Regions from separate parts of the Blautia sp. AF14-40 genome, predicted to be linked through region 2. Evidence: riboswitches for the same ligand, from Rfam matches in the RefSeq annotation. Region 2 holds a riboswitch; each other region holds the start of a gene.

Region 1 (2,267 bases), on a different contig from region 2:
GCGTGCCCAGATCGAAGACATCGTAACCCGCAAAACCGGAATCGGCGTAGAAAACATCGTCATCACCCCCATGAGCTCCGCCGCCGACACAGCCGCAGAGGAGAGTGCTCAGTAAATTTTGATATCCACGTAAAAAATCCGGAAACGCAAAATCATGCGTTTCCGGATTTTTTCACGTAATTCTATTTAATTTGCACCATGTGCCGTTCTTGCAACCGTCTGCAGTGCTTTCTTCACCGGCGGCAGCGAGATCAGAATCACCGTCAGTACACCTTCAGCCAGCAGATAGCTGTAGTTGTAAATAATCGGATACAGCGCCTTCAAAGACTGCGGGAAATTCTCCGGCATATAATCCATCCAGTACAGATACCCGCCTAACGTATGGAAAAATCCCCTCGCCAGCACAGCCACAATATACCCGATCAGCAGCCCGTTTTTCTTCTTTCCAAAGAATCCGGCCACACCCAGCGCCGCAAACGCAAACACATAATCACAGCACACCTGGAACAGCGACAGCACATACGGCCCCTGGATAAACTGCAGCAGTCCATAAGCAAAACCAACGAGAATACCCGTCTTCGCCCCATACCAGTTCGCAATCAGCACAATAAACAGCATCGAAAACAACGTAACCGATCCCCCGTACGGCAGCTCAAACACCTTCACATACGAAGTCACAAGCGCCAGCGCCATCCCCATCGCACAAAATGCCAGCTTCCTTGCATCCATTCCCGTCCCCTTACTCTTCTGAGCAGAAAGAACCGAAGCAATCACCACCAGCGCCACCATCAGCACCACGCATCCAACATAACCGGCCGTCGTCAGTCCGCCGTCAGCAGTAACAAAAAAACTCATAAAAAAACCTCCTTCGCATTCCGCTTGGAGGGGCTCACATAAAAACACAGTCCCGAATCACCTCCGAAACCACGTTCCAGCTTCCCTACGCAGGAATTATCCCGTTCAGGTAGTGAGGGTCCGTGAGCTTATCCCTGTCCCACGTTCTCAGCCAAAGGCTCCCCTAGCGTCATATTATTTTAACGTATTAAAGTATACCAACCTCCCCCTTATTTGTCAACCTGTCCGTTTTTTCATCCAAATACATGTTGACAAGAAGTACATACAAGTGCTATATTACAATTAGTTCAATCATTAAACTAATTGTACGAAAGGAGCACCAACACAATGCAGATTCTGAAAGTAACAGACGAAGCATTCCGCCAGTACGGCAAAGTCATCAAAGACCTCGACGTCAGCGACATCATCACCGCCATGTCCGAGACCCCATGTTCCGACGACGTAGTCTACGAGCCTTCCATTGAAAGCCTCGAAGCCTGCAAAAGCGCCCAGTCCGTATCCGACAGCCTCTACGGCGGCATGCCGATCCAGATCGGCTACTGCAACGGCCACAACCATTTACTGAACGCCGTAGAATACCACCGCGACAGCGAAATCAACATCGCCGTAACCGACCTGATCCTGATCCTCGGAAAAGAACAGGACATCACCGAAGACCACACCTACGACTCATCCAAAATGGAGGCCTTCTTAATCCCGGCCGGAACCACCATTGAAGTCTACGCAACCACCCTCCACTACGCACCATGCAACGTGGCAGCCAGCGGCTTCAAATGCGTCGTAGTCCTTCCAAAAGGAACCAATACCGACATCACCCTGGAAGAAAAACACACCCCGGAAGACGACCTGCTCTTCGCCAGAAACAAATGGCTCTTAAGCCACCCGGATGCAAACATCGCCGGAAGCGTAGCAGGCATCAAAGGAGAAAACCTCTCGGTAAAATAAAACCAGAGACAAAACCAGAAATCAGAAACACTGCCCCAAAAGAGCAGTTCTGAACATAAAAAGAAACCAAAAACCAAGAAAACCCAAAAAGGAGGATCTTCAAAAATGATCAACAATACACCGGAAATCAAATTAGGTATCGTTGCAGTAAGCCGTGACTGCTTCCCGAACAGCCTTTCCGAGAACAGAAGAAAAGCAGTCGTAAAAGCATACGACGGAGAAATCTACGAATGTCCAATCATCGTCGAGAATGAAATCGACATGATGAACGCACTCGAAGACCTGAAAAAAGCAGAGTGTGATGCACTTGTTGTATACCTTGGAAACTTCGGACCGGAGACCGAGGAAACCCTGCTTGTAAAATACTTCGACGGACCTTGCATGGTAGTAGCAGCAGCAGAAGAGACCGGCGACGACCTTGTAGGCGGACGCGGCGATGCATACTGCGGCGTTCTGAACGCAAGCTA
Region 2 (2,267 bases):
ATATGATGTCCACCCTTGACAACAATCGCCTTACAACCCATGGCATATATTTTTCTTGCGGCAGCCTCCATATCTGAAACTGTGGAAATCTGCATATCTGCTATTTTCTCTGCCTCTGGAATATTCGGAGTAAGTACATCGGCCAGTGGAATTACTGTGTCTATCAAGGTGGAAACCGCCGTAGGATTCATCAATGGGCAGCCATTTTTGGCATACATAACCGGGTCGATTACGACATTTTGGGGCTTATATTGTAATAGTTTCTTTGCCACCGCTTTCATACATTCTGGTGTAGAAAGCATACCGATTTTTACTGCGTCCACTTCAATATCTTCAAATACGGCGTCAATCTGTTTTTCAATCATATCCGGGGTAATATCTTGGATGTCGATAACACGGCTGGTGTTCTCTGCAACAACAGAAACAATAACACTCATTCCAAATACACCGTGAGCAGAAAAAGTTTTCAAATCAGCCTGAATACCTGCACCTCCGCTGCAATCTGATCCGGCAATGGACAATACTTTTTTCATTTTGCATTTTCCTCCATTCTCTCGTTCCGATAGGCCATCTTCCAAAAAGCAAGCTCTAACAAACTTGCTTTTTCAAAAATATCAGCCAGATACTTTTTATTTGCTACTGATAACCCGGCACATTTATGCTCTGCAAAAGCAGACCATTCTTTGCAGCTTTCTGCATATTGTTCATCCGCATAATCTTTGATAAAGTCCCAATATCTTGACTGTCTGCTTGTAGGAACAGCCGCCAATTTGCGGAATATATAGCTGTAACTTAGCATACAGGGAAGAACCGCCATTAAAATTTCTTCATTCTTTCCATGTGACGCAATCTCAAACATGAAATCAATGTAATTTTGATTTTCAGGCAGAGGAGCGATCAGTTCAATATCATTATCCGTCATGCAAAACTGCTTTAGATAATCCAGACGCACTTCTGATTCCGTATCATTTACAAAATTCAGCATGGAATAGTAAAGCTGAATTTCTCTTAATGTATCAGCATGAAAAATTGCCTTGCCGTATATACGGGCATAGTTTTTCAGATAGATACTATCCTGAATCATATATCTCTTGAACTTTTCAAGAGGTAGCTTTCCAGTTTGCACTTCCTGCACAAATGGGGTAGCTGCACATTCTTCCCAAATGGGGATGTTGCGGGTTAAAATGTCTTTCATAAATGCCATGTTTGTTCCTCCTGAAATAAAAAAATAGAGCCTCTAAAACAATTAGAAGCTCTTTCAGACGCAATACGAGCGTAAGAAATTGCTTCCCTACGCCGGTATTAGCCGACAGGTCCAGAGGTCAGGTCTTACCTTTTTCAACTTGTTCAGTTCCCTCGCAAACACATATCATATCTTATTCAATTAAAAAAGGACATTCCCAAAACAGAGAATGTCCAAAAAATACGAATCTGTATTCTTTAGCTCCCTGCGTTGGTATTAGCCAACAGGTTCAAAGGGTCAGGTTTTAACCTTCTCAACTACAAGGTAGTCCCCCTGCTTGAGTATTATTATAGTTAAGAAGTCCCGGAAAGTCAAGGTCTATAGAATTCAAGTTAGCAAACCTTATTGACGGGATTTTTCTGTGCTGCGCTGCGGTTGTGGTGGGGAAGAAATCTCTAATAGGTATTCCACATTGGCCCGAACATTATGAAGTTCTTTCATATCATTTTTGGCCTGCTTATAGGCAGAATAGGCTTTCCGTTTTTGTTCCAGAAGATCGGTGTATTCCTCCCGGAGAGATTTAACAGAGGGGAGCTTTTGGATTCCTAGCTCGTCAAAATGATTCTTTGCCGCCTGGTGCAGCAGAATTTCAGCCTCATGTACTATTCGGTATTTTTTGCTGTACCCGGCTTTGCGATATTCTACATAGACAGCCCGCGTTTTCGCATAGTTTACGATCTGCTTTTGTAGCTCGGCATTGGCGTTCATTCTTGACTCTAAATCTTTAATTTGAACGGATAAGGTATTGAAATTAGTGGTAGCGGCGTTGGCTTTTTCCAGAAGATCCTCATAACCCATATCGCCATGTTCTTTTAAGTAGAGCACTGCCTGGGAAAGCTGTTTTAAGTTGAACACTTTTGCCCAACGCTCATAACCGGGACCTTTGCCGGAACGGATTGCAGCCTCTATATCTACCAGCAATCCAACTTTGGAAACCGGTTTTTTTGAAAAAGTATGGTGGGATTTTACTGTCCGTGTACCGGCAATTCGTTCTTTGATGGCCTGTTCTGTATAATCGCCTTTG
Region 3 (2,267 bases), on a different contig from region 2:
CTCGCCGTTCAGCCAGCTGCGGTCTGTCACAGCATATAAAAGCAGGCCTTTTTTATCGCACTTCATACTTTGCACCTTTCTCCAGCATCTCGCCGTCCATGTGGCAGATGGCGTCGATGATGCGGTTCCGGTAGGTGGAGTTGCCGTCTTCCGGTTTCATATGGCTCCAGCCGATCTCGCCGGCAAGTCCCATCGCGCAGACAGCGGCAGCAGCGGCTTTTAACGGCTCGTCCGGGTTGGCAACGAGGTAAGCGGTCATCATGCCGGAGAGCTGGCAGCCTGTTCCGGTGATGCTTCCCATCTCGGCGCGTCCGTTGCGGATCACGTAGCAGGTGTCAGCATCGGCAACGAGGTCGATCGCTCCTGTGATGGCGACAACACAGTTGTGATCTTTCGCAAAGTTTTTTGCAAAAGCAACGGCGCTGTCGAGGTTTTCGTCTGTTACTTTATCGGCAACGTCTGCGTCAACACCCTTTGTCGTTCCGCTTCCGAGTGCCAGTGTTTTGATTTCGGAAATATTTCCGCGGATGACGGTGAACGGGATTTTTTCCATCAGTCCGACTGCGGTCGAAGTACGTAAGTGGCTTGCGCCTGCGCCGACTGGATCGAGCAGGATTTTGTGGCCGAGCGAAGCTGCTTTTGCACCGGCACGGTACATGCCGTCGATGCTCGTTCTGTGCAGCGTTCCGATGTTGATGTTCAGACCGCCGCAGATGGAGGTGATATCCTCGACATCCTCCGGTTCATCGGACATGATCGGGCTTGCGCCGCATGCCAGCAGAATATTGGCGACATCGTTTACTGTAACGTAATTTGTGATATTGTGTACGAGAGGGGTTGTTTTTCTGACATTGTCAAGACAAGTGCCTAACATAATTTTTTGTTCCTCCTGTGTGAGTATTTTTGCAGAAGCAAATTCCCTTGTGGTACTGGAAGAACCTGTTGATGATGTGTTCATAGAGATTAAAAAAGCAGATATACGTGGAGGTATATCTGCAGAAAATGTGCATATCGTATCTCCCTACGTTGGCATTACCCAAATCAGGTTCAGGGTCTAGGAGATGCATCCTACTCTCAGCCCGCTTCGCACGCGAGCTCCCCTTTGCTTTCTGCAGACAATTATATACGCATAAAAACAATTGTGCAAGAGAAAAACGGAAGATTTTAAAAAAATTCAGAAAAATAAAAAAGACATGCAAAATATTGGAAATGTAATGTTATTTGGGTTGACAGAGAAAATAATATCAGCGTAAAATGAAGTATAAAATATGCGTGGAAGACGGGTGAAACGATGGAAGAACAAAGAAGCTTGAACTCTACCAGGACAGCCCGGAATACACCTTCGACCTGATCCTCGTGGACGTACATATCGCAAAGCCGATTGATGCGGAATTACTGAAAAAGAAAATTGCAGAGTATTGCAGGTGAAAAGAAGTGCCCCTGCCCGGCATCTGATGTGTGCCGGGCAGGGGCTTTTGATGTGCGAATTTTATTTTTCTTCCTCCGGGTACGTATAGCCCCAGGTTCTGCGGAAGGAGGTCATCAGATCCATGACGTCCTTCGTGTAGTCGAGGTGCATGGCAGATGCATCTCCATTGATGGCGCGTTCCATGTCGGCGAGCTCATAGGCGAGTGCATCGGCGTTGTCACCGGCTTTGATGATTTCGGATTCGCCGGTGGAAGCGTCTGTGATTTTTGCTTCCCAGGCACGCGGGTACTCCATGATCTCGATAAATCCGTTCTCACAGGAAACCATGCCGCGTTTCGGCTGTTTGGAGTGGAGAGAGAGCATCACACTTGCCATCTGTCCTTCCTGATTGGTGAGAAGGAGGCCGGCCTGCTCGTCCACACCGGTCGGAGCGGGCTTTACCTGGGAAAGGAGCTGATCCGGCTTGGAGTCGAAGAACCAGCGGAGGAAGGAGAGTGCGTATACGCCAATATCAAGCATCGCGCCGCCTGCGAGATTCCGGTTGAAGAAGCGGTTCTTCATGTTGTACTCTTTGAAACTGCCGAAGTTCATCGTGATCAGATTGACTCTGCCGAGACGGCCGGAGTCGAGAATTTTTTTCAGCTCTTTGTAGATCGGCATATGGTAAATCGTCATTGCCTCTCCGATGATGACATCTTTTTCTTTTGCAAGCGCTATGGCCTCGTCGAGCTCGTCACTGTTCAGCGTAATCGATTTCTCAACGAGAATGTGTTTTCCATTGGCAATCGCCTCTTTCATAAAGCCAAGATGCGTGTTGTGCGGCGTCGTGATATAAATG

Evidence for each region. A riboswitch is a leader RNA that binds a small molecule or an ion and turns the genes downstream of it on or off. The one in region 2 is predicted to bind thiamine pyrophosphate.
Region 1: it holds a riboswitch for thiamine pyrophosphate, as region 2 does, so the genes downstream of both, DWW13_RS12115 (energy-coupled thiamine transporter ThiT) here and DWW13_RS11240 (TenA family protein) in region 2, are expected to answer to the same signal.
Region 3: it holds a riboswitch for thiamine pyrophosphate, as region 2 does, so the genes downstream of both, thiM (hydroxyethylthiazole kinase) here and DWW13_RS11240 (TenA family protein) in region 2, are expected to answer to the same signal.

Annotation. Positions count from the first base shown of each region.
Region 1 is NZ_QUHK01000016.1:63,642-65,908, forward strand. It holds gene DWW13_RS12110 (SpoIIIAH-like family protein) at 1-115, shown strand, start outside; gene DWW13_RS12115 (energy-coupled thiamine transporter ThiT) at 187-855, opposite strand; TPP riboswitch at 921-1,030, opposite strand; gene DWW13_RS12120 (DUF4867 family protein) at 1,183-1,800, shown strand; gene DWW13_RS12125 (L-fucose/L-arabinose isomerase family protein) at 1,909-2,267, shown strand, end outside.
Region 2 is NZ_QUHK01000014.1:53,688-55,954, reverse strand. It holds gene thiD (bifunctional hydroxymethylpyrimidine kinase/phosphomethylpyrimidine kinase) at 1-533, opposite strand, end outside; gene DWW13_RS11240 (TenA family protein) at 530-1,204, opposite strand; TPP riboswitch at 1,429-1,528, opposite strand; gene DWW13_RS11235 (relaxase/mobilization nuclease domain-containing protein) at 1,586-2,267, opposite strand, start outside.
Region 3 is NZ_QUHK01000018.1:49,686-51,952, forward strand. It holds gene thiE (thiamine phosphate synthase) at 1-66, opposite strand, end outside; gene thiM (hydroxyethylthiazole kinase) at 53-874, opposite strand; TPP riboswitch at 1,001-1,112, opposite strand; gene DWW13_RS12760 (Gfo/Idh/MocA family protein) at 1,490-2,267, opposite strand, start outside.